3 regions of the Bacterioplanoides sp. SCSIO 12839 genome follow, and region 3 is predicted to be linked to each of the others. Evidence: predicted binding sites of a transcription regulator. Region 3 holds the regulator's gene; each other region holds the start of a gene.
What was found. The regulator sigma-54, encoded in region 3, starts transcription at its own class of promoters, with help from an activator protein. The targets are predictions, from matches to a motif close to TGGCACNNNNNTTGCTNT.
Positions count from the first base shown of each region.

Region 1: the regulator sigma-54 is predicted to act here: its motif matches at 4,229-4,246, upstream of nirB (nitrite reductase large subunit NirB).
Region 2: the regulator sigma-54 is predicted to act here: its motif matches at 4,643-4,660, upstream of glnA (glutamate--ammonia ligase).

Region 1 is NZ_CP073745.1:1,619,546-1,629,570, forward strand. Features, by position in the region: gene KFF03_RS07555 (nitrate reductase) at 1-2,145, opposite strand, end outside; gene KFF03_RS07560 (diguanylate cyclase) at 2,577-3,902, shown strand; gene nirB (nitrite reductase large subunit NirB) at 4,347-6,938, shown strand; gene nirD (nitrite reductase small subunit NirD) at 6,995-7,321, shown strand; gene KFF03_RS07575 (NarK family nitrate/nitrite MFS transporter) at 7,412-8,878, shown strand; gene KFF03_RS07580 (bifunctional protein-serine/threonine kinase/phosphatase) at 9,228-10,025, shown strand, end outside.
Region 2 is NZ_CP073745.1:3,854,553-3,864,577, reverse strand. Features, by position in the region: gene dprA (DNA-processing protein DprA) at 1-526, shown strand, start outside; gene KFF03_RS17450 (L-threonylcarbamoyladenylate synthase) at 596-1,171, shown strand; gene hemF (oxygen-dependent coproporphyrinogen oxidase) at 1,206-2,156, shown strand; gene aroE (shikimate dehydrogenase) at 2,181-3,005, shown strand; gene glnA (glutamate--ammonia ligase) at 3,156-4,562, opposite strand; gene typA (translational GTPase TypA) at 5,005-6,813, shown strand; gene KFF03_RS17425 (ABC transporter substrate-binding protein) at 6,937-7,716, shown strand; gene KFF03_RS17420 (malic enzyme-like NAD(P)-binding protein) at 7,823-9,085, opposite strand; gene KFF03_RS17415 (ATP-binding protein) at 9,237-10,025, opposite strand, start outside.
Region 3 is NZ_CP073745.1:318,134-328,158, forward strand. Features, by position in the region: gene mgtE (magnesium transporter) at 1-1,095, opposite strand, end outside; gene KFF03_RS01540 (HPr family phosphocarrier protein) at 1,355-1,624, opposite strand; gene rapZ (RNase adapter RapZ) at 1,663-2,523, opposite strand; gene ptsN (PTS IIA-like nitrogen regulatory protein PtsN) at 2,652-3,110, opposite strand; gene hpf (ribosome hibernation-promoting factor, HPF/YfiA family) at 3,124-3,426, opposite strand; gene KFF03_RS01560 (RNA polymerase factor sigma-54) at 3,471-5,030, opposite strand; gene lptB (LPS export ABC transporter ATP-binding protein) at 5,212-5,940, opposite strand; gene lptA (lipopolysaccharide transport periplasmic protein LptA) at 5,937-6,515, opposite strand; gene lptC (LPS export ABC transporter periplasmic protein LptC) at 6,502-7,068, opposite strand; gene KFF03_RS01580 (KpsF/GutQ family sugar-phosphate isomerase) at 7,093-8,061, opposite strand; gene KFF03_RS01585 (calcium/sodium antiporter) at 8,064-9,026, opposite strand; gene KFF03_RS01590 (ATP-binding cassette domain-containing protein) at 9,249-10,025, shown strand, end outside.

The DNA of each region.
Region 1 (10,025 bases), 1.3 Mb from region 3:
GTCCTGCTTACTCAGAATAAAACCCTGCCAATCCAGCTCGGCGGGGGACAACATCACATCGGTCACTTTTAATTCAGGCTGGCCTGAAACCGGGTCATGATCGGAATTAATCAGGCTGCCCATACGTGCTTGTTTGCTGTAACGCTCAGTCCAATGCATTGGGACGAACACTTCGCCGCGTTTCTGAGCATCGGTCAGTTGTGCCTTAACCAGAATTTCGTTCAGTTCGCTGCGAACCACAACCAGTTGTTTGTCCTTAATTCCCAGGTTTTCAGCATCCTGAGGATGAATGTCGACAAAGGGCTCAGCAATGTGTTGTGCCAGCTTGCCAGCCTTACCAGTACGGGTCATGGTGTGCCAGTGGTCACGAATCCGGCCGGTATTCATATTCAGTAAACCGGGCTGATCTACCCGCACCGGCATGATGGCTGCGTTGCTGACAAAACGTGCTTTTCCCGAAAGCGTGTAGAAATAACCATCGTCATAAAAGCGGGCACGACCTTGTGGGAAGGTGTTGTTGACCGGCCATTGAATCGGAGCTAGCGCTTCAAACTGAGCTTCATTCATATCGGCCAGGCCAGATAAATCAAAATCCCGGCTGCCGCCATTTTCAAAGGCCGACAAGCGAGCATGCTCAATAAAGACGTCATAGGGCTTCTGGTAGTCAAACTGTTCACTGAACCCTAAGCGTTGTGCCACTTGAGCGAGCATCCACCAGTCCGGTTTGGCTTCGCCCGGGCTGGGTAAAAAGCCACGTTGGCGGGAAATCCGGCGTTCGGAGTTGGTGACGGTGCCGTTTTTTTCGCCCCAGCTGGCGGCCGGTAACAAGACGTGGGCAAAGGCGGCGGTATCGGTATCGGCCATGCAGTCTGAAACAACGACCAGCTCGACTTTTTTCAGCGCGCGTTTAATCAGGTCGGCATCCGGCATCGAAACCACCGGGTTGGTGGACATGATCCAAAGGAATTTAATGTCGCCTTTTTCGGCGGCTTTAAACAGGTCGATGGCTTTTAATCCGGGTTTTTCCGCGACACCCGGAGCATTCCAGAAACGTTTCACTCGTTCGCGATCAGCCGCGGCAAAATCCATATGAGCGGCTAACTGATTGGCCAGTCCACCCACTTCGCGGCCCCCCATGGCATTGGGTTGACCTGTAATCGAAAACGGGCAGCTGCCCGGCTTACCAATCTTACCGGTTGCCAGGTGTACATTGATGATGGCATTGGCTTTATCCGTTCCGGTAGCACTTTGGTTAATGCCCATCGAATAAGCGGTCACCGCGGTTGGGCTATTGGCGAACCACTCAAAACAGGTTTCCAGATCGGCCCGTGGCAGGTCACATTGTTGTGCAACGGCTTCCAGATCAGAACACTGCTGCTGGGCCTGAGTTAATGCCTCTTCAAAACCTTCGGTATGTTGCTCGATAAAGGTGTGATCCAACGCGTTGTGATTTGCCAGGTAGGCTAAAAGCGCATTGAACAAGAAGCCATCTGAGCCGGGTTTTAGCGCCAGATGTAAATCGGCAATATCACAAGTGGCGGTGCGACGTGGATCAATGACCACCACTTTCATATCCGGGTTGTTCTTTTTTGCCTGACTGATGCGTTGGAAAATAATCGGGTGTGCCCAGGCCGTATTGCTGCCGACCAGCAACAATAAGTCGGTTTTTTCCAGATCTTCGTAACAGCCAGGGACGGTATCACTGCCAAAGGCGCGTTTGTAACCGGCAACGGCCGAGGCCATACACAAGCGTGAATTGGTGTCTATGTTGGCACTGCCGATAAAGCCCTTCATCAGCTTGTTGGCAACATAATAGTCTTCGGTGAGGAGTTGACCTGAACCATAAAAACCAATGGCATCAGGGCCATGACTATTAAGCACCTGCTGAATTTTATCCGCGATCAGGTTGAGCGCTTTATCCCATGATGTTGGGTTGCCCGACATCAGAGGTGTCAGCAAGCGACCATTATGATCCAGTGTGTCATGCAGGTTTGAACCTTTAACGCACAAACGCCCGAAATTGGCCGGATGTGTTTGTGTTCCGGCGACGGGTAACAGTTCACCATTCAGTTGACGGGCATCCACTCCACAACCGACACCACAGTACGGGCAGGTGGTTTGAGTTTGCTGAATCATTTGGCTCATTGTTCTATCCAAAGCTACCGAAAAATTTCCAAAAAAAAGCGCTCACAGGATGAACCTGTGAGCGCCAACGCTCGGAGTCTGAACCGGAGGGGTAACAGACTATTTACACAACATAAAAGATAACACCTGCGGTGGTGCTGTCAGAGCTAACCCCTGATGGCTCTGATCGCTGCCCGAGGAGTTACGTTTAATTGCTTTCAAATTCAATGCCAAAACTGACAGTGTGCGTTTTTCATAGCATTTCCAGAGGTTTTAGACCCATTTATGCGAAAAATGCACTATTTTGGTTGGTTGAAATGCTGGGTTTGACCCTTGATGGTGCGGTTGTTGTGATAATGCGTTGCTGGTGCAAATTAAAATAAAGATAGACGCTCAGACTTTTTATTGGGTGCTAGACTGAATTTATTGATTTGATTAAGACGAGTGCATTGATGACCAAGCCAGCCTCCACAGCCGTATCGTTGGGTGCTTCTGATGGTGTCTCTTTATTACACCGTAAGATTCATGAGTATGTGAAGGGGGAGCCTCTGCATGTATTGCTGCTGGGGCGTAATGATTATACCGAGGCACTGGCTGAAAATATTGCTCAGACAGGCTATCGGGCCAAAATAGTTGACTCGATCTCTCATCTACTGGCTCGAGAAGAAGCCAATACGTTTGCTGTTATCATTAATATGGATGTTATTTCAGAGAAGCAGCACCAATGGTTGATTGACCTTGCTGACAGTAATAAGCAATGGCCTGTGATTGCACTAAGCTCAGAAGATAACCTTGAAATCCGTGCGACTGCGGTACGCATGGGAGGGCAATCGTTTTTTACGGCCCCGTTTGATACACATGCCATTATTACTGAATTAAATGCGTTAAGTGAGCGTTTTGAGCGCGACCCTTATCAGGTATTGGTGGTTGATGACCAGCGATCGGTAGCTGACTATTATTCTTCGGTATTGCGTGAAGCCGGTTTTGTGACTGAAACCATCACTTCGCCGATGAAAGACCTGATGCCATACCTGCAGCATCATATTCCGGATCTGATTCTGTTGGATTTGTATATGCCGGATATCAGTGGACAGGAGCTGGCTGGGATTATTCGTCAAATGAGTAATCTGATTTCTGTGCCGATTGTGTTTCTCTCTTGTGAAATGAGCTCTGAACATCAGTTGCGTGCTTTGTGTACCGGGGCGGATACCTTTTTGACCAAGCCGGTTAAATCTGCGGACTTGCTGGCGGCGGTAGAGTCACGTATCCGTCGTGGGCGAACGGTTCGTAATCTGGTGACTCGTGACCCATTAACCGGCTTGCTGAATCGTCGCGAAACACTGCGTCGCCTGGATGACGGGGTTGCTCGCTTCCAGCGTTACGGTCATACACTCAGCCTGGTGATGCTCGATCTCGATCATTTCAAATCCATCAATGACAATTATGGACATGCCATGGGAGATAAAGTGATCAAACATTTCTCGATGGCTTTGCAGTCCGTATTACGTGATGACGACATTATTTGTCGTTGGGGTGGTGAAGAATTTGTTTTGGTATTGACTGAAACCGGCCCGGATATCACGACAAAAATTGTACAGCGGGTGGCTGCATTTTTACTCGATAGTAGCCCGTTTGATGATTTTAAATATACTTTTTCAGCGGGCATTGTTAGTGCGGAAGCCGGTATGAACAGCGAAAATATGCTTGATATTGCCGATCGACGTTTGTATCAGGCGAAAGCTCAGGGGCGAAATTGTATTGTGAGTCGTGGTGATTAATTGGCTCTGAAACCTATACCTTGAAACGTGCTTAAAAAAAGCCACTCCTGAGAGTGGCGAATGCGCGAACTTGTCTGTACGCAATGTACTGACGAAACACATCCTGTCAGTTTCTTTCTTTTCTCTCATCCTTTTATTGCTGGTTTATCCGGGATCATTGGTCAATCCCGGCATTCGCTGCAACTCTGTCAGAATTGTTGATGATGGCTTTTATTTTTGCACGCTAAGTGTGCGGTTTTTTACTGTTGTGCACCTGAAAAGAGCTTAAGTGTTTTTATTTTTTATAGTGCCTGCAATAAAAGCGGCGAAAACCCTATGGAAAACATTGGCATTTAATTTGCTGAAGGTTAATGGATTTCTTTCTCTACAACGGCGTGGGGCGGGACAGCGCAATGATGCATCACAGGAGAATTATTACCGATGAGCAGATAGAGAGAGTTCATTATGAGCACATTACCGCACGTAAGCCCTTCCACCCCAAAACGTATTATCGTTGTGGGCAACGGCATGGTTGGTCACCAATTTCTGGCAAATCTGGCCGCTTCTGAAAACGCATCCGATTATGAACTGATTACCTTCTCTGAAGAACCGCGCCTCGCTTATGACCGGGTTCAACTCAGTAAGTATTTTTCCGGTGCGACAGCTGACGATTTATCCCTGACATCTGAGAGTGAATATCAGCAAAACAACATTCGTTATCTGCTAAATGACAAGGTGGTGGCGATTGATAGCAGCGCTAAAACCATTACCACGGCCAATGGCAATGTTGAAGCTTATGACAAACTGGTGTTAGCCACCGGTTCTTATCCTTTTGTTCCGCCGATTCCGGGTAAAGATCAGGAGCATTGTCTGGTCTACCGTACTATTGAAGATTTAGAAGCCATTTCAGCCTCCGCCGCACAAAGCAAAGTGGGTGTTGTTGTTGGTGGTGGTCTGTTAGGGCTTGAAGCGGCTAACGCTTTAAAACAAGCCGGTCTGGACACTCATGTGGTGGAATTTGCCCCACGTTTGATGGCGGTGCAGCTGGATAACGGTGGCGGTGAGGTATTACGCAAAAAAATTGAAGAATTAGACGTTACGGTTCATACCGAAAAAAATACGCAGGAAATTGTCGCCGGTGAAACCTGTCGCTATCGCATGAATTTTGCTGATGGCAGCTTCCTTGAAACCGATATGATTCTGTTCTCTGCCGGGATTCGTCCGCAAGACGAACTGGCTCGCCAGTTTGACCTTCAAATAGGCGAGCGCGGCGGTATCGTGATTAATAATGCCTGTCAGACATCCGACCCGGATATCTACGCCATTGGTGAATGCGCCCTGTGGGAAAATATGATTTTTGGTTTGGTAGCCCCGGGCTATCAGATGGCCAAAGTGGCAATGAATCATATTCAGGCTTGCTACAGCGATAGCGAATCCAGTCTGGAATTCCAGGGTGCGGATATGTCGACCAAGCTCAAGCTGCTGGGTGTTGATGTGGCTTCTATTGGTGATGCCCATGGCAATAGTGAAGGCTGCCAGTCGTATGTGTTTAAAGATGAAGTCAGCGACGTCTACAAGCGTTTGATTGTTTCTGCCGATGGTAAAAAACTGCTGGGCGCTGTGTTGGTGGGCGATGTGGAAGCGTATGGCTCCCTGTTGCAGCTGAAACTGAATGATATGGATATTCCGGGCGATCCGGCTGCTCTGTTATTACCGGCAGGCAGTAGCGATGAAGAGGGTGGTGCAGGTTTAGGTGTTGCAGCGTTACCGGAAACCGCTCAAATCTGTTCTTGCTTTGATGTTACCAAGGGCGATATTGCCGCCGCCGTGCAGGGTGGTTGCTGCACCATGGGTGACATTAAAGATGCTACCAAAGCGTCAACCGGCTGTGGCGGTTGTGCAGCATTGACCAAACAGGTGATGGATGCTGAACTGGCGTCGCTGGGTGTGGAAGTAAATAACGACCTGTGTGAGCACTTCGCCTATTCACGTCAGGAGCTGGCCGACATTATCCGGGTAAAAGGCTTTACCACGTTTAAAGACGTGTTAGCTGAGCATGGTAAAGGGCACGGTTGTGAAATCTGTAAGCCAACCATCGGCTCCATTCTGGCTTCATTCGAAAATGAATACGTATTAAAAGACGAGCATATTGGCCTGCAGGACACCAATGATATTTTCCTGGGCAATATGCAGAAAGACGGCACTTATTCGATTGTGCCACGGGTTGCCGGTGGTGAAATTACCCCTGACAAACTGATTGTTCTGGGTGAAGTGGCTAAAGAATACGACCTGTACACCAAAATTACTGGCGGTCAGCGTATCGACTTGTTTGGTGCGCAGTTGCATGAGCTGCCGGACATCTGGAAAACGCTGGTGGACGCCGGGTTTGAAACCGGCCATGCCTACGGTAAGTCACTACGTACTGTGAAATCGTGTGTGGGCAGTACCTGGTGCCGTTACGGTGTACTGGATTCTGTGTCGATGGCGATTGCGCTGGAAAATCGCTACAAAGGCCTGCGTTCGCCACACAAAATTAAATTTGCGGTATCCGGTTGTACCCGTGAATGTGCCGAAGCACAAAGTAAAGATATTGGTGTGATTGCTACGGAAAATGGCTGGAACCTGTATGTGTGTGGTAACGGTGGTATGCGCCCACGCCATACCGATTTATTCGCCACCGACCTGGATGACGAAACCCTGATCAAATATATCGACCGCGTACTGATGTTTTATGTACGTACCGCCGATCGTCTGCAACGCACCTCGGTATGGATGGAGAATATGGAAGGCGGCGTTGACTACCTCAAGCAGGTGGTGATCGAAGACAGCCTGGGAATTAACGCCGAGCTGGAAGATGCCATGACCAAAGTGGTTGGCACTTATCAGTGTGAGTGGAAAACCACCATCGAAAACCCTGAAAAACTGAAACGCTTTAAGCACTTTATTAATTCAGATGCAGAAGATGCGGGCTTGTATTACGTACGCGAGCGTGGACAGCGCCGTCCGGCAACCGAAGCCGAAAAAATCGAATTAATTGAGCTAAACCCTGTGGAATAAGCCGGGTTTATTCCTGATAAAGAATAACTGAACATAAAAAATAATGGAGACCCGTTATGTCTGATTGGGTAACTGTGTGTGAATTAACTGACATTGCGCCGGATACCGGCGTGTGTGCAGCATTAAATAATGAGCAGGTTGCACTGTTTCGTTTTGGTGACGGCGAGCAGGTGTTTGCTGTGTCGAACTTTGATCCATTTGGTAAAGCGAATGTCCTGTCTCGCGGGATTATTGGTTCAATTGGTGAGCAGCTGGTGGTGGCATCGCCGCTGTATAAGCAGCATTTTGACCTGCAAACCGGGGCTTGCCTGGAAGATGATTCAGTCAGTCTGAAAACATTTTCAGTGAAAGTTGAGAATAATCAGGTGCTATTAGCCGCCTGATAAAAGCATAAGCGCGACATGGACAAAGCGCTGATTCTGTCAGCGCTTTGTTTTATAAAAAATTATTAAAAGTTTGTAGTAAGGTTTGGCATGACAAGCGAGAAATTTAATTTATTTGTCTTCAGCGGCAAAATGAAAATCCTGCATCTGAGCTGGATGGCATTTTTTATTACCTTTTTAGTGTGGTTTAACCATGCTCCTATGTTACAGGCCATTGCCTCAAGCCTTGGCCTGGCCCCATCAGAAGTAAAAACTCTGCTGATTCTGAACGTTGCCCTGACAATTCCGGCGCGGGTAATTATTGGTATGCTGACTGACCGCTTCGGCCCACGGATTGTCTATTCATTGCTACTGGCGATCTGTTCGATTCCGTGTTTTATGTTTGCTTTAGCCGATGACTTTGCCCAAGCCGCTATCGCGCGCTTTATGCTGGGCTTTATTGGTGCTGGTTTTGTGATTGGTATCCGGATGGTGTCAGAATGGTTCCCGGCTAATGAATTAGGTACTGCTGAAGGAATTTATGGCGGCTGGGGTAATTTTGGTTCTGCTGCGGCTGCCTTTACTTTACCGGTTGTCGCACTGGCATTTGGTGGCGATGATGGCTGGCGTTATGCGATTGGTCTGACGGGTGTATTAAGCCTGTTATTCAGTTTTATTTATTACGCTAACGTCTCAGATACCCCAAAAGGCTCTACCTATTTCCGCCCGAAAAACCTCGGCGCGTTAGAAGTGACCAGTAAAGGCGATTTCTTCTTTTTGGTGATTATGAAGATCCCGATGTACGCGGCTCTGGCTTTATTAACCTGGAAATTGTCGCCACAAGGAGTGAGCCTGCTGTCAGAAACCACCGCGCTGTTGTGTTACGTCGGTTTGGTGCTGTTGTTCCTGTATGAATTAACGCATGTCTGGAAAGTGAATAAGCACGTTTTTGAAGCGCCGGTGGATGAAATTCATCAGTACAAATTTAAGCAGGTTGCGGTACTGAATGTGTTGTATTTTGCTACCTTTGGTTCTGAACTGGCGGTGGTGTCTATGCTGCCGTTGTTTTTTGCTGAAACCTTTGAGCTGACACCGGTTGTGGCTGGTATGGTGGCTTCGGCGTACGCCTTTATGAATTTGATGTCGCGCCCGGGCGGCGGCTGGTTATCGGATAAATTTGGCCGTAAATCCACCTTGCTGATTCTGACTGCGGGTCTGGCGGTGGGCTATTACGTTATGTCGCTGGTCGACAGCAGCTGGCCGGTGTGGCTGGCAGTGGTTGCGGCGATGGCCTGTTCTTTCTTTGTACAATCCGGAGAGGGGGCGGTGTTTGCCGCGGTACCTCTGATTAAGCGTCGTTTAACCGGACAAATTGCGGGTATGACGGGTGCATACGGTAACGTTGGTGCGGTTACTTACCTGACGGTATTGTCTTTGGTTGATTATTCCACCTTCTTCCTGGTGATTGCGGCAACGGCTGTGGTGGGTTTTGTTGCGCTGTTGGCGATGGAAGAACCTAAAGGTCATATGGCGGAAGTCAATGAAGATGGTTCGGTTGAGTTAATTAAGGTTTCTTAATTTATTCCCGCAAATAAAAGCAGTACTGGTATTTATTGTTCGGCACGCCGTGAATACGTCCCTGTAGGCTCGGCTGCTGCGTCCTGCAGCAGACGGCCGACCAACAAACACCAGAACTGCTTTTCGTATATCATCGTATTTATAAAAGTGTGGATGACGCGTAACTTATTCTGCATGTTTCCATTTATCTTCGAACAGCAAACAAGCCTATCAGAATACTTTTTAGCCGCACCCATCACACAGCCCGTCCCTGGGCTGATGATGGGCACGCAACATCCTTGTTGCTGCTTTAAAAAAGTATTCTGATAGGCTTGTTGTATTTCTCTAACAGGTTCTTCTGGTAATAGTCATGGGCGATCAGTTAACCGTCAGTTTTGGCGGGTTCTCCACCGCAGGCATTAAAGACGAAAATCAGGATGCTTTCGCAGCGCACCAGCCCGGCCTGTCTCAGGCTAAATACAAAGGCATTGGGGCTTGTATTGCTGACGGTGTAAGTTGCAGTGATCAGGCGCAGCTGGCTTCATCCACCGCGGTCACGCATTTTTTGCAGGATTATTACTGCACCCCTGACAGCTGGGATGTCAAAACATCCGCAGGCAAGGTGCTGTCATCATTAAATGCCTGGTTATTTCATCACGGACAACAAGCCAGTGCGCGTCATAACAGCCTGGTCACAACCTTCAGTGCTTTAATTGCCAAATCAACCAGTGCTCATATTTTTCATGCCGGTGATAGCCGGATTTATCGTTATCGGCCGCAAAAGGCTGAAACGGCGGCAGAATTTGAACAACTCACCCGTGACCATTGTATTGCTCAGGGGAACCCACAAAAGGGGGGTAAAACCTTTCTGAGTCGGGCGCTGGGGATGGATAATTATCTGGAGGTGGATTATCACTGCGTGGATATTCAGGCTGGTGACTATTTTGTTTTTTCGACAGACGGCGCCCATGAATATTTGTCTGCGGCTGATATTCAGCAGTGCCTGAGCGAATTAACGCCAGATGACAAACAACACCAGTTTGAAAAAGCCTGTCAGCAGTTGGTTGGCACGGCGCTGGATCGTGGTAGTGATGATAACTGCAGCCTGTTTCTGGTTCGTATTGAACAAGTGCCGGCACCGGATATGGAAGAAGCACAGCGCCAGCTG
Region 2 (10,025 bases), 370 kb from region 3:
CGAATTTCCACCGGGTACTCAGGCACAATCGCGCCACTTTCCATCACGCAACCGTATTATCAGTGGCTTAAGTTTAGCGACGGTTGTGGTCGAAGCAGCCGTTAAGAGTGGTTCGCTGATTACTGCCCATCAGGCGGCTGAACAAGGGCGCGAAGTGTTTGCCCTGCCCGGTATGGTCAGTAATCCGGTGAGTCATGGCTGCCACCAATTAATACGGGATGGTGCTTATTTGGTACAAAGTGCGGATGATATTTTGCTGGAATTGGGGCTCAAAGGTGAAAAGCCCTCACGTCAGAAGACCTTGGACTTCACTTCTGAGGCCAGTATTGAAACACTGGCCATGCCAACACTGAATATGCCCGATATTCCTGTGCTGGTAACACATATCGACTTTACCGCCACCAGTCCGGATCTGATCGCGATTCGCAGCGCTGTTGAAATGCAGCAACTCTTGCCCGAGCTGATGGAGTTGCAGTTAGCTGGCTGGATTACCCAGGTACCCGGTGGTTATCAGCGCCTGAAATAAGCTTGTCGCTGGTGGCCCCTTGGGGTAGTGTTCGGCTTCTGTTCATCATTATATTTCTTGTGTTCATCAATGAATAACTGGCATCTCCAGCAGGCGCGCCGTTGTGTCGAACAAGGTGGCGTGATTGCCTATCCGACCGAGGCCGTTTGGGGCCTTGGCTGTGACCCAACCAATGAAAGCGCGATTCAGCGCATTCTTGATATTAAAAAGCGCCCGTGGCAAAAAGGCATGTTGGTGGTAGCAGCTTCGCTGGATCAGCTGGATGACTATTTGTTGCCATTGTCGGCCGAGGATTTTAAGCAAGTGGATGCTACCTGGCCCGGCCCGGTAACCTGGGTATTGCCGTGTGAAGAACACGTGCCAGCGCCACTGCGTGGTGAACATAATACTCTGGCAGTACGTATCAGTGCACATCCACAGGTTCGGGCGCTATGTGAAGTCACAGGGCCTTTGGTGTCGACATCGGCCAATCCGGCCGGACGTGAACCGGCGCGCAGCATGGTTCAGCTGCGTCAGTATTTTTCCCCTTCAACGGTAAAGCGCCTGAAGGGTAATGATGTAATCGATTTTATTTTGCCTGGTCAGCTGGGCGGGCAAAAACAACCTTCTCAGATTCGCACGCTGGATGGCCAGATACTCCGTTAAGAGTTGGCCACAGCTTATTGCGTAAGGATTTAAAATGACTCAAACCAATCGTGTCAGTGTTGAGGCTGTTAAGGCCTATTTATTGGATTTACAGGATCGTATCTGTGCAGCCTTAGAAGTTCAGGATGGTCAGTCTCAGTTTGTCGAAGATGCCTGGGAACGTGACCCGAATGACAGTTCGCTGTCACTGACCGGTGGCGGCCGCACCCGGGTGATTGCTGACGGCGCTGTGATTGAAAAAGGCGGCGTGAACTTTTCTCATGTGAAGGGTCCTCAGCTGCCTGCCTCCGCCACTGCCAGCCGTCCGGAACTGGCGGGTCGCAGCTTCCAGGCTTTAGGTGTTTCTCTGGTGATTCACCCTAAAAACCCGTATGTGCCAACTTCTCATGCCAATGTGCGCTTATTTATTGCGGAAAAAGAAGGCGAAGAGCCAGTTTGGTGGATGGGCGGCGGCTTTGACCTGACACCATTCTATCCGTATGAAGAAGACGTGGTTCATTGGCACCAGACCGCCAAAGATTTGTGTGAACCTTTTGGTGTCGAGGCGTTCCCAAAGTACAAGCAATGGTGTGACGAATATTTCTTCCTCAAACACCGTAACGAAACCCGTGGCGTTGGTGGTTTGTTCTTCGACGATATGAACGAATGGGATGGCGAGCTGAACTTTGATAAAAGCTTCGCCTTTATGAAAGCAGTAGGTGACGGCTATATCGATGCCTACGTGCCGATTGTGGCCAAGCGCAAAGACGAACAGTTCGGCGAGCGTGAGCGTAAGTTCCAGCTGTATCGTCGCGGCCGTTATGTCGAATTTAATCTGGTGTTTGATCGCGGCACGATTTTTGGGCTGCAAACCGGTGGTCGCACCGAATCGATTCTGATGTCGTTACCACCGGTGGCTCACTGGGATTACGACTGGCATCCGGAACCGGGCTCTCCCGAAGCGCGTTTGTACGATGAGTTTTTACCGCACAAAGACTGGGTCTGAAAAAGCTGAAAGGTTAACAGTAGCATGACTGATTTATACGCTGTGATGGGCAATCCAATTGGCCATAGTAAATCACCACAGATACATACCGCATTTGCCAAAATTACCGATCAGGATCTGTTGTATTCCGCCATTCTGGTGCCACTTGATGGTTTTGATGCTGCGGTGGATGACTTTTTCCGACGCGGTGGTAAAGGTCTTAATATCACTGTGCCGTTTAAAGAAAATGCCTGGCGTTACGCTGATGCATTCAGTGCGCGGGCTAAGCGAGCTCAGGCGGTGAATACCCTGATCCAGCAGGATGACGGTACGGTATTGGCGGATAATACTGATGGTGTTGGCATGGTGCGTGACATCACAGTGAATCAGAACGTTGCTATCGAAAGCAAGCGGGTGCTGATTCTTGGTGCTGGTGGTGCAGTACGCGGTGTGTTGCAGCCGGTTCTGGAGCAAAGCCCGGCTGAGGTGGTAATTGCTAATCGTACCGTGAGCAAAGCCGAAGCACTGGCCGCTGATTTTACTGATCTGGGTTGCGTCAGTGGTTGTGGTTTTGCTGATGTGAAAGGTGAATTCGATCTGATTATTAATGGCACTTCCGCCAGCCTGGCGGGAGAGTTGCCGCCGATCCCGGCCGCGTGTATGACTGATAAAACCGTTAGTTACGACATGATGTATGGCGCGGAAACCACGGTATTTAATCAGTGGGCGTTAGATAATGGCGCTGCCAAAGCCATTGATGGTTTAGGCATGTTGGTTGAGCAAGCTGCCGAAGCATTTCGCTTATGGCGTGATGTGTTGCCACAAACACAGGCTGTGATGAACGCATTGCGAGAAGATCGCCGGGCATAACCCCACCTTGTTAACCGATTAAGCCGCTTTGTTGGATGTGAACTGCACCCCGACAAAGCGGCTTTTTTGTGCGTCAATTTGGTGCGCCTTTGCTTTGTCCACAAAAAAGGCCGCATAAAGCGGCCTTTTTTGTACTCGATAATCCGAAGATTATACAGAGTAGTACATGTCGAACTCTTCCGGGTGAGTCGTGTGCTCAACGCGGTATACATCTTCCATTTTCAGGTCGATGTAAGCTTCGATCATGTCTTTAGTGAACACGTCGCCCTGAGTCAGGAAGTCAGAGTCTGCCGCCAGGCATTCCAGAGCTTCACGCAGGCTACCAGCAACCTGTGGAATTGCAGCAGCTTCTTCAGCTGGCAGGTCGTACAGGTCTTTGTCAGCAGCATCGCCAGGGTGGATCTTGTTCTGAACGCCGTCCAGGCCAGCCATCAGGATAGCTGCGAATGCCAGGTATGGGTTAGCGGTTGGATCCGGGAAGCGAGCTTCAATACGCTTACCTTTAGGGCTTGCAACGTATGGGATACGGATAGAAGCAGAACGGTTACGAGCAGAGTATGCCAGCATTACCGGAGCTTCGAAGCCTGGGATCAGACGCTTGTAAGAGTTAGTAGACGGGTTGGTGAAAGCATTTAGCGCTTTAGCGTGCTTGATCACACCACCGATGTAGTACAGAGCCGTTTCGCTCAGGCCAGCATAGCCGTCACCAGCGAATTGGTTTTCGCCGTCTTTCCAGAAAGAAGTGTGAACGTGCATACCAGAACCGTTATCACCAACAACTGGCTTAGGCATGAAGGTAGCAGACTTGCCGTAAGCAGCAGCAACGTTGTGAACAACGTATTTCAGCATCTGAACTTCGTCAGCTTTCTTAACCAGCGTGTTGAACTTAACGCCGATTTCGTTCTGGTTAGCCGTTGCCACTTCGTGGTGGTGAACTTCTACGTCCAGGCCGATTGCTTCCATGGTGTTACACATAGCCGCACGGATATCGTGAGAGCTATCAACTGGTGGTACTGGGAAGTAACCGCCTTTAACGCCAGGACGGTGACCCAGGTTGCCGCCTTCCATTACAGCTTCAGTGTTCCAAGCTGCTTCGTCAGAGTTGATCTTGTAGAAACAACCAGACATGTCCGCGCCCCAACGAACGTCATCAAAGATGAAGAACTCTGGCTCAGGACCGAAGAAAGCTGTGTCGCCCAGACCGGTAGACTGCAGGTAAGCTTCAGCGCGCTTAGCAACAGAACGTGGGTCACGCTCGTAGCCTTGCATAGTTGCTGGCTCAATGATGTCACAACGCAGAACCAGAGTGGCATCTTCAGTGAAAGGGTCCATGTATGGAGTAGAATCGTCTGGCAGCAGAATCATGTCGGATTCGTTAATGCCTTTCCAACCAGCGATAGATGAACCGTCGAACATCTGGCCAGTTTCGAAGAATTCTTCGTCTACGTAGCGAGCAGGAATAGAAACGTGCTGCTCTTTACCTTTAGTGTCGGTGAAACGCAGGTCAACCCAGCGTACATCGTTCTCTTTGATCAAACTCAGAGTGTTCTCTGACATCTTATTATCTCCAGATGCTGGTTCAATTTGATACGGGGCATCAGCCCCGGCCGTAATGCTCAAACTTTGATGATTCCCTTGGAGCAATTAGTGTGCCACACAAGGGATGGCTGAAAACCGCACAAAATCTGGGCTTGTGATCAGGAAGTCACGAATGACTGCACCATAAGAATTCACGACCGAGATAATGGCACCAAAAAGGTGCAAAACAACTGTAATAGCCACTGTATTCCATAAAAGCATGCACATTATAGGTTCACATAGGGGTTTGCGTATACGAAAAAACACCAATGACCCGTCATAAAAATGATATGCCGCCGCGGCCTGAACTCAGGTATAATCGCGCCTCATTTTTTTATGGTGTTGATGCGTCCCTTCTGTTTGTCAGAATACAGGGGCTGAGATCGCAGCAACGCCCTCACTGTTAAGAAAGGCTAAAGCTGTGATCGATAACTTAAGAAATATCGCCATCATCGCCCACGTTGACCATGGTAAAACGACTCTGGTTGATAAGCTGCTGGAACAATCCGGAACTCTGGATCGTAACCAGGGCGGCGAGCGTGTGATGGACTCCAACGACCAGGAAAAAGAACGTGGTATTACCATCCTGGCAAAAAACACCGCCATTAAGTGGAACGACTACCGCATTAACATCGTAGACACCCCTGGGCACGCTGACTTCGGTGGTGAGGTTGAGCGTGTGATGTCGATGGTCGATTCTGTGTGTTTGTTGGTAGACGCGGTTGATGGCCCAATGCCACAAACCCGTTTCGTAACCCAGAAAGCCTTCGAGCGTGGTTTACGTCCAATCGTTGTGATCAACAAAATCGACCGTCCGGGCGCACGCCCTGATTGGGTGATGGATGAAATCTTCGACCTGTTCGACCGCTTAGGTGCAACCGAAGAGCAGCTGGACTTCCCGGTTATCTATGCTTCCGCTCTGAATGGTATTGCTGGTGATGATCCGGACAACATGGCTGACGATATGTCGCCACTGTTCCAGATGATTGTCGATCACGTTGAAGCACCAAAAGTGGAACTGGATGGTCCGTTCCAGATGCAGGTTTCCGCATTAGACTACGACAGCTTTGTTGGCGTAATCGGTGTTGGCCGTATTACTCGTGGTAAGCTGAAGCCAGGTACTGATATCCAGCTGATCACCGCTGAAGGTGATACCCGTAAAGGTCGTATTCAACAGGTGAAAGGTTTCCACGGCTTAAACCGTGTCGACGTTGAAGAAGCGGCTGCTGGTGACATCGTATGTATCTCCGGTATCGATGGCCTGAACATCTCCGATACTCTGTGTGACCCAAGCAATGTGGAAGCATTACCAGCACTGACGGTCGACGAGCCAACCGTATCCATGACCTTCCAGGTGAACAACTCGCCGTTCGCTGGTAAAGAAGGTAAGTTCGTGACCTCGCGTAACATCAAAGATCGTCTGGATCAGGAGCTGATCCACAACGTAGCATTGCGTGTTGAACCGGGTGACAGCCCTGAGAAATTTAAAGTATCTGGCCGTGGTGAATTACACCTGTCGGTACTGATCGAAACCATGCGTCGTGAAGGTTTCGAGATGGCGATTGGTAAGCCAGAAGTCGTTCAGAAAGAAGTCGACGGCGAACTGCAGGAGCCTTACGAGCAGGTAGTGATCGATATTGAAGACGATCATCAGGGTTCTGTCATGGAAGAGATGGGTAACCGTCGTGCTGAAATGACCAATATGGTTCCGGATGGCAAAGGCCGTACTCGCCTGGAATTCATTATGCCGGCCCGTGGCCTGATTGGTTTCCGTAACCAGTTTATGACCATGACCTCCGGTTCCGGTATTCTGACCAACGTATTCGATCATTATGGTCCGGTTCAGGCGGCACTGGGTTCTACGCGTCATAACGGCGTACTGGTATCTATGGTGGCTGGTAAAGTACTGGGTTATGCCCTGTTCACTTTGCAGGATCGTGGTCGTCTGTTTGTTGAGCCAGCGGTTGAAGTGTACGAAGGCATGATTGTTGGCTTGCACTCGCGTGATAACGACTTGGTGGTTAACCCAACCAAAGCTAAGCAGTTAACCAACGTGCGTGCGTCGGGTACCGATGAAGCCATCAACCTGACTCCGCCGGTTAAGCACACGCTGGAGCAAGCACTGGAATTCATCGAAGACGATGAGCTGGTAGAAGTAACACCAGAAAGCATTCGTCTGCGTAAGAAGCTGCTGAAAGAAAACGAACGTAAGCGCGCAAAAAACAAATAAGCGTTCCTTGTGTTTGATCAAACCCCGCCTGGCCTGTGCCACGCGGGGTTTTCTTTTGCAATTAAAGTCGTACTTCTGACTTCTGCGGTCTAATCTGAAAGCAAGATTGATTGAGACTGTTGTATGAATCAAAAATCCTGTTTGATCGTTGTGCTGTTGATCCTTTCCTTCGTCAGTAGTTCGTTATTAGCTCAGCAACCTGTTGTAACGCTAGGTTCGGGTTCTTCGATGCCTCCTTACGTTATACGTGATAAAGGTCGAGGTATTGCTCTGGATGTCTTTCGGGCTGCCATGGCTGTGACAGGTATCCGAGTAAATACCCGCTACGCGAATAATGCGGAAGTGGTCCGGGCCTTTAATGAGCGTCATGTGGATGCTGTTTTTGTTACCAGTACCCGCTTAACTCCAGATGCTTTTTTCTCCCGCTTGCCGCTGGCAGTTCTTCATAATCTGGTTGTGTCGCTTGATGATGAACAAGTTGATATTGAGCAGGTAAGTGATCTTGCGAATTACCGCACTGGTGCCTTTAAGTTAGCGGCTAAGCTGATGCCTCCTCCATTTGGTGAAGTGGTTGCTGGCGCAAAAGATTACCGCGAATACGCATTACAGATAGAACAAGTTGAAGATTTGTATCGTGGAGATCGTCAGGTGCTGGTGATGGATAAAACCATCTTTCGCTATTTTCTCAGTCAATTGAAACGCAAAAACCCACGTAATCCGAGTTATCAGCGTGAGGTTCATTTTGACGATTTATTTGAAAAGCGGCGTTATCACGCAGCCTTTCGTTCTGAAGCAATGCGTGATCAATTTGATAAGGGCTTTGATATGATCCGGGAGAATGGGCGTTATGAGCGTATCTTGCGAACGTATGAAAACCTGTTGGCGGATTATCTCGTACGTTAGATTCATCTGGTGTGATGTCGGTATAAAACAGGTGTCGTCGTAAAACAAAAACGCCCTGCTGGTATCACCAGCAGGGCGTTTTCTAAAGTCTGAAGCTATCTGCTACTCAGATGTCTTCGATCGACTTCAGCGGATAGTTTGCAGGCAGTGGGCCAGCAGACACACCGGTATCAATCGCTGCTTGTGCAACAGCAGTCGATACAATACCCAGCAGACGAGAATCGGTCGCTTTCGGGATAATGTAGTCTTTACCGAATTCCAGAGAATCCAGTTTGTACGCATCCAGAACTTCCTGAGTCACTGGTTCTTTCGCCAGATTAGCCAGTGCTTTTGCAGCAGCCAGTTTCATTTCTTCGTTGATGCGCTTAGCACGTACGTCCAGAGCACCACGGAAGATGAATGGGAAGCCTAATACGTTGTTCACCTGGTTCGGGAAGTCAGAACGACCAGTTGCCATGATGGCGTCCGGGCGAACTTCTTTAACGATTTCAGGCATGATTTCAGGAACCGGGTTGGCACATGCAAATACGATGGCGTTGTCTGCCATGGTTTTGATTTGCTCACCAGTCACCATGTTTGGACCAGACAGACCCAGGAAGATGTCAGCGCCTTCAATGGCGTCATCAACTGTACGCTTGTCGGTATCAACCGCGAAGCCTTGCTTGTACTGGTTCAGGTCGTCACGGCCAGAGTGGATAACACCTTTACGGTCACACATGAAGATGTTTTGTGGGTTCATGCCCGCCAGGATCAGCAGCTTGGCACAAGAGATAGCGGCAGCGCCGGCACCCAGAACGGCCATTTTAGCTTCTTCGATCTTCTTGCCCTGAATTTCCAGAGCGTTCAGAACACCGGCAACGGTTACGATAGCAGTACCGTGTTGGTCATCGTGGAATACCGGGATATCACACTGCTCGATCAGAGTGCGTTCGATTTCGAAACACTCAGGCGCTTTGATGTCTTCCAGGTTAATACCACCGAAGGTGTTAGCAATACGACGAACCGTGTCGATGAAAGCTTGTGGGCTTTCAGATTCAACTTCGATGTCGATGGAGTCTACGCCAGCGAAACGTTTGAACAGCAGAGACTTACCTTCCATTACTGGCTTAGAAGCCAGAGGACCCAGATCACCCAGCCCCAGAATCGCAGTACCGTCAGTAATTACAGCAACCATGTTGCCTTTTGCGGTGTACTTGTAGGCGTTCTCAGGATCTTCAGCAATCGCTTTTACCGGCTCAGCAACACCTGGGCTATAGGCCAGGGACAGGTCGCGTGCGGAGTTAGCAGGGGTAGTCAGCTCAACGCTGATTTTACCTGGCTTTGGATTAGCGTGGTAATCGAGAGCAGCTTGTTTCAAATCTTCTGACATAGTACTCGTCCAGTCTTGTCGCGTTGTAATAAAACCCAGGTGCAGCTTAAGTCCAATATCGACACAGGGGTTCAGGGGGCGTATTTAATATCAAAATCTTCACCCGGTTTCCACCAAAAACCGGGTTTTTACTTAGATTTGTCCCGAACAATCAGTGAAAACGCTTGCGCGGTAAGCGCATTACAATTCTCAGGCCCGGTGATTGGTTGGATGCTTCAATATTACCGCCGTGTAATTCAACAATACGATGCACTAATGCCAGACCAATACCATAACCACCGGAGGCGTGGTCGCGGGCGGAATCGACCTGAGTGAACGGATCAAAAATACGCTTCAGATCATCGTCTGGCACACCCGGCCCCTGATCCTGAATGGCAATTTCGATACTGCCATCTGCATTCAGGTGGGAGCTGACATCGAGCTTGCCGCCTGATGGAGAGAAGCGGATCGCATTTCGCAGAATATTGTCCACCGCACGTTCAACCAGCATCCAGTCCCAGTCGCACACGATATCGCTGGCCGGTAAGCGGCTTTGCAGTTGTAGCTGTTTTTCATCCATTTCAATTTCAGCATCACTGATCCAGCCGTGTAATTGCTCAGCAACCGGACGGGATTCCAGCTGAAGCTGATCACTGTCTTGTTGTTGCAGGCGGGCCAGGTCGAGAATCTGGCCTACCAGTCCATCCACCTGGCCAACGGCACGTTCGATGCGGTCGTGTTCACTCTGCAGTAAACCTTCAGGGTCTTTTTTACGGGCAATGCCTAGCGCAATTTGCAGTCGGGTTAACGGTGAGCGCAGTTCATGAGAGACATCGCGTAACAATTGCTGATGGCTTTGTAATAAGCGATTAAGCGCCTCAGACATATCCACGACATCAGCGGACAGTTCACCAATTTCATCATAACGACTGGCATCAGGTTCAATTTCGGAGACGTCGAA
Region 3 (10,025 bases):
GCCGGCCACAATCAGTTCCCGGTTAAATAACCAGCGGAAGTTAGCGCCACTTAAATGGCCCAGTGCCTGGCCGCGAATCACCAGTGTTAATACCTGGCTACCGGCAATGCCTCCCATACTGGCAACAATTGGCATCAGCACTGCCAGTGCTACTACCTGTTCAATGGTTTTGTCGAATAAACCAATCACGGCCGAGGCAATAAAGGCAGTAATTAAGTTTATGCCTAACCACAACGCCCGACGCTTACTGGTTTTTAATGCCGGGGCAAAGGTATCTTCTTCTTCGTCTAAACCGGCCATGCTCATTAATGAATGGTCGGCGGTTTCACGAATCACATCAACTACGTCATCAATGGTGATCCGCCCCAGCAGAACCCCATTGGCATCAACAACCGGAGCAGAAACTAAGTCGTGGCGCTCAAACACTTTTGCGACTTCGGTTTCGTGCTGGTCAGCCTGAATAATGCGGCTGTCGGTATTCATCACCTCACGCACGGTTTGTTGTGGATCGCTGACCAGCAGTTTGTTGATGGGTAACACTCCAATAAACTCGTTCTGACGGTTAACAACCAACAGGTTATCGGTCATTTCCGGCAGGGTTTTATGGCGACGCAGGTAGCGCAGCGTGGCTTCCAGGGTAATATCCGGACGAATGGTGACGGTGTCGGTGTTCATCAGACCACCGGCGCTGTCCTCGGGATATTCCAGAATGGCTTCCAGCTCATCCCGGTCTTCCTGATCCATGACACTCAGAACTTCCTGAGTTACTCGCTCAGGCAGTTGCTGCAGAATATCGGCAACATCATCGGCATCGAGGTCGGCAGTCACGTCCGCAACTTCGGCGGCGCTCATATCACTCAGAAAATGACTTTGCAGCTCGTCACTTAAATGCTGGAGAACTTCACCTTCGGAGTCTTTGTCGACCAGTTCCCAGAGAATTTTCCGTGCTTTTGGAGTTGAACCTTCAATCAGGTGGGCAATGTCTACCGCCGCCATGCCATTCAGCATTCGGCGGACTTTGGTTAATGAGCCACTTTCCAGCGCTGCGGTGAGGCTGTGAAGTTTTGCTTTGGCCTTTTCCGTTTGCTGCGCCATGACTGAACTCTGAGCGGGTGAATAAGAGGGTCGAGAGATATAATGAATTCTAGCCTGAATGGCGGAATGAGGCCATGAAAGTGCTTGTAAAAAACACTGTAGTTGGCTGATTTATGGGAGAAATTAACGGATGAAGATGTGAACAGGATTGTTTTCATAGCAGCGACAGGATGTCGCGGTAGCATAGCAGGCACAGGGATGTGCCTTCTATGCGGCGGCTGAAAATAATCCTGATTACATCGTATTTGAAGGGAGTAGGTTATTCATCTTCATCAAAGCGGCGATTAATTAAATCAACCAAGGCTTCAATGGCCGCTTCTGCATCGGCTCCGTCAGCGTGTAACTCAATGTCGGTGCCTTTGCTGGCCGCCAACATCATCACCGCCATAATACTTTTGCCATCCACCAGGCGATCTTTATAGCCGACTTTAATCTGACTGGAAAAAGCTGAAGCGGTTGACACCAGTTTGGCTGCCGCACGAGCATGCAGCCCCAGCTTGTTGATGATGGTGATTTCCTGGCAAATCATTCCGTGGTCTCTGAGTTACACCGGTTAAATTAAAAGGATTATTCGACTATCGCTTGTTCGCGATGGCGAACCTGAACATTAGCGAACTGATCGCGGAATTGTCCAGCTAATTGCTCGGCCATAAATACTGAGCGATGTTGTCCGCCGGTACAACCAATGGCAATGGTCATATAACTGCGATTGGCTTCTATAAAGGACGGCAGCCAGTTGTCGACAAACTGAGCGATATCCCGCTGCATGCGACCCACTTCTTCTTTACTGCTGAGGAAATCCTGAATTTCTTTATCACGGCCGGTGAACTGGCGTAATGCCGGGTCCCAATAGGGGTTGGGCAGATTACGGACATCAAATACGTAGTCTGCGTCTTTCGGGATGCCGTATTTAAAGCCAAAAGACTTAAACAGGATGGCAATGTCGCTGCCTTCTTTTTCAGCAACACGTTTTTTAATCAGGAAGCGTAACTCGTGGACTGACATGCTGGTGGTATCCAGTGTCAGGTCGGCAATATTAGCAATTGGTTCCAGTAGTTGCCGTTCCTGGTCAATCGCTTCGGACAGGGAGGTAGCGTCATTAGTCAGTGGGTGTTTGCGACGGGTAGCACTGAAGCGTTGTAATAACACATCATCACCGGCATCCAGATAAATGACTTCCAGTTTGTATTCGTGGTGAGGCAGGTTGTGCAGGGTGTTCTGAATCTGCTCGAAGGTGTGTGCCAGGTTGCGGGCATCAACACTGACGGCCACTTTTTTTAATCGCTCTTCGTTGTGCGTTTCCAGTACCAGGTCGTCAAGCAAGCCAATAGGCAGGTTGTCAATGCAATAAAAACCGCAATCTTCCAGTACATGTAATGCACTGGATTTACCTGAGCCAGACCGGCCACTGATTACCACAAGACGCATAAAACGTTCCTTGAAATGAGGAGACAATTCAGATCGGCACATAACCAAATAGTTCAGTACCGAATAGTTCAGTTATAGCAGGGTTTTGTGACTATTTGTGACGTGTGCTCACAATTTGTCCGGAAATTTTATTGGGCGCTTAAAGCGCGTTTATAAAACTGACAAGTATCCGGGGCATTCCTCAACGCTTCGCGGAAGGCCGGCTCACTGAAATTGCGGGCTAACATCGATAATATTTGCAGGTGCTCATCAGTCGCTTCTTCGGGCACCAGCAAGGCAAACACCAGGTCGACCGGTTGACGATCAATTGCGTCATAGTCGATCGGTTGTTGCAGCCGTAACAGCACGCCAAAGGCCTGGGTGCATTCTTTTAAACGGCAGTGCGGGATTGCAATGCCTTCACCGATTCCGGTACTGCCAAGACGCTCGCGTCCTAACAAACGCTCAAAAATATCGTCGGCGGTACTGCCAGCCAGCTGTGATGAGATTTTTTCTCCCAGGTATTCCAGCAGCTTTTTTTTGCTGGAAACCGGAACATCAATTTCACTCTGCTCGGCGCTTAAGATATCGGTGATGGCGGTGCTCATGATAAAACCTGAATCAGTGACCGTGCTTACGTGCAACCAGTTTTTCTTTGTGTTTCAGAACCTGACGATCCAGTTTATCAATCATGGCGTCGATGGCGGCATACATATCATCGCTGTCGGCACTGGCATTCAGATCCGCACCACTGACGTGAATGGTGGCTTCAGCGTGGTGGCGTTCGTCTTTTTCTACTGTCAGAGTGACCTGAGCGGTGGTAATGTTGTCAAAATGACGGGTGATTTTGCCCATCTTTTCCTCAACATGGCCCTGCATGGCTTCAGTGATCTCAACATGATGGCCACTTACATTAATCTGCATAGTCAGACTCCTTCTTGTTTTGTCTGAGGTTAGATTGCGCTGACTTAAATCAGCTGCTTGCGTTCATTTGACGGCGGTATTTGCATCGCTTCGCGGTATTTAGCCACAGTACGGCGAGCTACCTTAATACCCTTTTCGCCCAATATGGCGGCAATTTTATTGTCGCTTAATGGTTTGCGTTGGTTTTCTTCGGCGATCAGTTTTTTGATCATGGCACGAATGGCTGTCGAAGAACACTCACCACCGGAGTCGGTGCTGACATGGCTGGAGAAGAAATATTTCAGCTCAAAAATACCACGCGGTGTGTGCATGTACTTTTGTGTGGTCACCCGGGAAATGGTGGATTCATGCATGCCAACGGCTTCGGCAATGTCATGTAACACCAGAGGTTTCATTTTTTCTTCGCCTTCTTCGAAGAACTCAATCTGGTATTCAACAATTTTTGTAGCAACTTTCAGCAAGGTATCGTTACGACTCTGCAGGCTTTTAATAAACCAGCGGGCTTCCTGCAGGTGATCCTTGATAAAGGTATTGTCAGCACTGTTATCTGAACGTTTAACCAAGGAGGCATAGCCTTCATTGACGCGCAGTTTCGGCGCAATATCCGGGTTGAGTTCTACCCGCCATTCATCGCGAATGTTGCGAACGATAACGTCTGGAACTACGTATTCCGCCTGATCCGGAGAAATACCGGCTCCCGGTTTCGGGTTGAGTTCTTTTACCAGGCGCAGAACCGCTTTCAGGCTCTCTTCTTTGAGTTTGGTTTTACGCATCAGGGTTGGGTAGTCTTTACTGCCCAACATATCAATGTAATCACCAATCACCATCTGGGCTTCTTTTAGCCAAGGTGTGTCAGTGGGCAGCTGAGCCAATTGCAGCAGCAGGCATTCCCGTAAGTCACGGCAAAATACTCCGGCCGGGTCAAATTGCTGTAAGCGGCGTAACACCACTTTCACTTCATCTTCTTCGACTTCCAGTTCTGGATCCATGCTTTCCAGAATATCTTCAATGCTGGTGTGCAGATAACCATCACTGTCGACACCGTCAATAAACATCAACGCCATCTCGCGATCGGTATCCGACATTGGCGTCAGGTTCAGCTGCCACAACAGGTGATCCTGTAAGTCATCGGTCGTCGCATGGCGGGAGTCATAATCAAGATCGTCATCAATCGGACCAGACCCTGAAGCAACGCCTGCAGTAGGCTGGTAAGTGTCATCCCAGTTACTATCGACCGGCAGTTCATCAGGAAGTTGCTCATTAGAGAGGTGATCGCCCACTTCCTGATTATCCGGAGAATGAGATTCGTCTAATGTGTGCTCGGGTGCCGCGTTATCCTGATCAGCCGCAGTGGCGGTGTATTCTTTGTCGTCGTGGGAATCGCTGCTCTGATCGTTGTTGGTACCATCAGAGCTTTCGTTTGCGGATGGGGCAAAGTCTTCAGCGCCATGCTCTTCACTTTCCAGCATGGGGTTGGAATCCAGCGCTTCCTGAATTTCCTGCTGCAGATCCAGTGTTGAGAGTTGCAGCAAGCGAATGGCCTGTTGTAACTGTGGGGTCATGGTCAGCTGCTGACCCATCTTTAACTGGAGAGATGCTTTCATAAACTGTTGATATTCACCTGAGGTGCGGAGCAATCATCTGGCCCGAATACTAAAAAATGAGCCAACCAATACTCAGCATTATAGGCAATGAGGCGAGACTTGGAATCCCTGTTTGCCCTGAGATGTCATAAAAATTGCTTTGCTTTTTTAACGTATTTGGCTTATGTCGTCGCAAGGCGAATCACAGGCGGAAGTCGTCTCCCAGATACACTTTACGGACTTGTTCATTCGCCAGCACCTCGTCGGCGCTGCCTTCCGCAATAATATGACCACCACCCACGATGTAGGCTTTTTCACAAATGGCCAGCGTTTCACGGACGTTATGGTCCGTAATTAACACGCCGATGCCGCGGTCTTTGAGTTGGCGAATAATATCCATGATGTCGGATACCGAAATTGGATCCACCCCTGCAAAAGGCTCGTCCAGCAGAATAAAGGACGGTTCCGCGGCTAAGGCCCGGGCAATTTCTACCCGGCGACGTTCGCCCCCGGATAGCGCCATACCTAAGCTGCTGCGGATGTGTTGAATATGGAATTCATCCAGCAGGCCTTCGAGACGTTCCAATCGTTGTTGTCGATTCAGGTCTTTGCGGGTTTCCAGAATTGCCATGATGTTATCGGCGACTGATAACTTACGGAAAATCGAGGCTTCCTGTGGTAAATAACCAATGCCTTGTTGTGCGCGGCCATGCATGGGCAGGTGGCTGATGTCCTGATCATCAATTTTGATGCGGCCTTTATCGGCCTGAACCAGATTAACGATCATGTAGAAGCAGGTGGTTTTACCGGCGCCATTCGGGCCCAATAAGCCAACAATCTGACCACTTTGTACCGACATGGATACGTCTTTAACCACTTCGCGGCCATTGTAGCTTTTGGCCAGGTGTTCAGCTTTTAAGGTTTTTTTCATGGTTGTTCTGCTGCATCCGCGGGTGTGGGCTCAGCTGATTTTTTTTCTGGCTGAATCACGACTTTAATTCGTTGTGGTTTTTCCGCTTCACCGGTCTGAGGGTCTACAACGTCCTCAGGTTCAGACGAGGACGCTAAAACGCGTTCATTGGTGATGTCGTAGGTGATTTTGTCACCGCTGAATTGGTTGCCTTCCTGATGCAGTTGGGCGTCACCCTGGATCTGAACTTCTTTACGGGTCGAAAAATAATCAATACGTTGCCCGGAAGCAGTGGTGAGCTGTTGCTCTGCCTGAATCTGCTGCTGATAGCGTGCTGGATTTCCTTCGGCAACGGCCTGCTCAACCACGTCACCGTTACGCAGAATCATCAAACGATCCGATTCAATCTTTAACGTGCCTTGTGTCAGTACGACGTTGCCTTTATAGATCACGACGCCGGCTTTACGATCCAGCTCGGCACTGTCGGATAGAATCACCATTTCCTGTTGTGCATCTTCCGGTAATGCATGGCTGCTGAGTGGTAGTGATCCGACAATAATCAGTAGGGTTGTTAGTAACCACTTATTCGGGAACATGATGAGTGCTGACCTCTGAGTGCAGTTCCATTCGCTGGGTTGTTAAGTCCAGACGCATGCCGGTTGCAGTAATTTCTGTTTGTGAATTCTGAATAGTAACCGGATCTTGTGTTTGTGCTACTTGCTGGTGAGTAAAGTAGTCTAAAGATTCGGTGTTAATGACAACATTGTTGCGTGCCTGACGGCTGGTTTTTAACGGTCGGATTTCGACGTTTCGGCGTAGACGCAGCAATTCATCCTGATCATTCATGGTGGCTTGTTGTGCTTCTACTTGCCAGTAGCTGCCATCTTCATCCTGAGTCTGAATGACCGGACCATCAAATATTGTATTCTGGGTGTTAGGAAAGTGAGTGGAGCGCTGAGCAGAAAAGTTTTGCTCCAGACTACCAACTTCATTAAAGCGACGACTGAACAAAACTTCGCCGTAATAATCCGGCTCCGCGGTCTGACTCTCTGACAGCGGTGCACTGGTTTCCTGGGTGTAGTTGTCCACTGCCAGCAGGGCGAATCCCAGCAGGATTGTCAGTACCAGCAGCAGATAACGTTTACGCATCGCGATAGTCCTATTTGGTCGGTGTCAGATGACACCGGCACGCAGCATATCGTGCATGGTCACCACACCCGCCACGGTATCGTCTTGCATCACAACCAGTGCATTAATCGATCCATCCTGCATTTGTTTCAGTGCTTCGGCAGCCAATAAGCCAGGCTCCGTGGTTTTACAGTTAGCCGTCATCACGTCAGAAATTTTAGCGCTGTGGATATCCACACCCTGATCAACAGCACGGCGTAAGTCGCCATCGGTGAAGATACCGTTCAGCTGACCTTTTTCCTGAATAGTCGTCATGCCCAAGCCTTTGGAGGTAACGACCAGTAAAGCTTCCGACATGGATGTGTCCGGCGTGACGGTCGGGATTTGTTCGCCAGCATGCATGATGTCTTCAACTTTTAACAACAAGCGACGACCCAGACTGCCACCGGGGTGGGAGAAGGCAAAATCTTCGGCAGTGAAGCCGCGTGCTTCTAATAAGGCAATGGCCAGTGCATCCCCCATCACTAATGCGGTGGTGGTGGATGACGTTGGTGCCAGATCCAGCGGGCAGGCTTCTTGTTCCACTCCGGTATTCAAATGAGCGTCCGCTGCACGAGCCAGGGACGAATCCGGGTTGCCAGTCATGCTGATCAGTTTACTGCCCAGGCGCTTAAACAATGGCAGCAGGCTAGTAACTTCACCACTTTCACCGGAGTTGGATAATGCAATCACCACATCACTTGACTGGATCATGCCCATGTCGCCATGGCTGGCTTCACCCGGGTGAACAAAAAATGCAGGAGTACCCGTGCTGGCTAAAGTGGCAGCAATTTTATTACCGATATGGCCGGATTTTCCCATGCCAGTTACGACGACGCGTCCTTGACAGTTCAGGATTAACTGACAAGCAGTAACAAATGCGTCGTCAATACGGGGTTTCAGGTCAATAACGGCTTGTTGTTCAAGTTCAATGGTGCGCTGACCAGATTGGATAAAATCGAATTCGTTATTCATCATTAGTGGGTTGTCATAAGAAATAAAGTAACAAGGTAACCGACATAGCTGGCGCTTAATAAAACGCCGGAAGAACGGCCCAGAGTGCCTTTACGATAACTGATTAAAAACAGAATCAATAGCGCAAAGGTTAACGCCATCATTACGCTGTAATCACGATACAGTGCTAATGGCTCAACGGCGGTGGTTGCTATCAGTCCGGGAATTGGCATCACGGCTAACAGGTTAAACATGTTTGAGCCAATCACATTGCCAATGGCAATGTCGTGATGGCCTTTTAATGCGCTGGCAACCGACGCAGCCAGTTCTGGCAGACTGGTGCCGATGGCTACGATGGTTAAACCAATCACCAGATCGCTGACACCAAACGCGCGGGCCACTTCGGTAGCGCCCCAAACCAGCATTTTTGAACTGAGCATCAAGGCGGCTAAGCCAACCACCAGCCAGAAAACAGCTGATTTCAAATCGGTGTTTTCAATCGCTTCAGCTTCTTCTTCATCAACAATGGGTTCGCCTGACTCAGCTGAGTCCTGAAACATCAGATATAAAGCGAAGACCAGCGCAGCAATCAGGATCGCCGCATCAATCCAGTTGAGTTCCAGATCTGCCAGAACCAGGCCACCAATAATGGAGATCAGCACCAGCAGTGGTATTTCTTTTTTCAGTAATTTTTTCTGTAACGGGATTGGGCTGACTAACGCCGTTACGCCCAGCACCAAAGCAATGTTGGTAATGTTAGAACCCAGTGCATTACCAATCGCGAGATTACCCGCGCCGTCGAGTGAGGCCATGGTCGAGACAAACATTTCCGGAGCTGAGGTGCCGATTGAAACAATGGTCAAACCAACCAGCAGGGGCGACATGCCTAATTTGCGGGCAGTGGCTGCTGCACCAATGACAAAGCGATCAGCACTCCAGACCAGTATGATCAGGCCAATCAGAATGGTGGCGTAAGGCAGCAGCATAAAATCAGAATTCCAGAGAGTGAATGCCAAACTAAAGGGCAATAAAAATACTAGCGAGGCATTGTACCCGAGGGGATTTGCTGCGCAATCGCAACAATGCGTTTTTTATACAGGCCGTGACGAATGACATTTGTCACGTTATGGTTCAGTTTCTATTCAGGCGGATGTGGGCACAATCATCCGCTATGCTGGATTAATCTGTTGAATAATTAAGGACTTTTCATGTCCATGAGCGAACCCTACGTTTCCATTCGTGGCATGAGTTTCAGCCGGGGAGAGCGGCTGATCTACGATAAAATGGATGTTGATTTCCCACGCGGCAAAGTCACCGCGATCATGGGTCCCAGTGGCACGGGCAAAACTACCTTGTTGCGCCTGATTGGTGGGCAGTTGCTGCCGGATGAAGGCCGTGTGGTGGTGGATGGTCACTCGATTCCTGAGTTATCACGTAAAGCGCTGTTCGATTTTCGCCGTAAAAACATGAGCATGTTGTTTCAGACCGGCGCTTTGTTTACCGATCTGAGTGTGTTCGATAACGTTGCCTTTCCGTTGCGGGTACATACCGATTTACCAGAATCCATGATTCGTGATTTGGTGTTAATGAAACTCGAAGCGGTTGGTCTGCGTGGCGCACATCAATTAAACCCGGCGGAATTGTCCGGAGGCATGGCTCGTCGGGTAGCGTTAGCCCGTGCGATTGCCATGGACCCGGAAATTATCATGTACGATGAGCCTTTTACCGGCCTGGATCCGATCTCCATGGGCATGATCGTGAAATTGATTCGCGGTTTGAATAAGGCGCTTGGACTGACCAGCTTGCTGGTGTCTCACGATATCGAAGAATCCTGCAATATCGCTGATTATTTGTGTGTGGTGTCCGGCGGAAAGGTGATTGGTTTTGGTACACCGGATGAATTATTAAATGAAGGGAATGATGAAGTGAAACAATTCCTGCGGGGCGATCCGGATGGTCCGGTGCCGTTTCATTATCCTGCACCG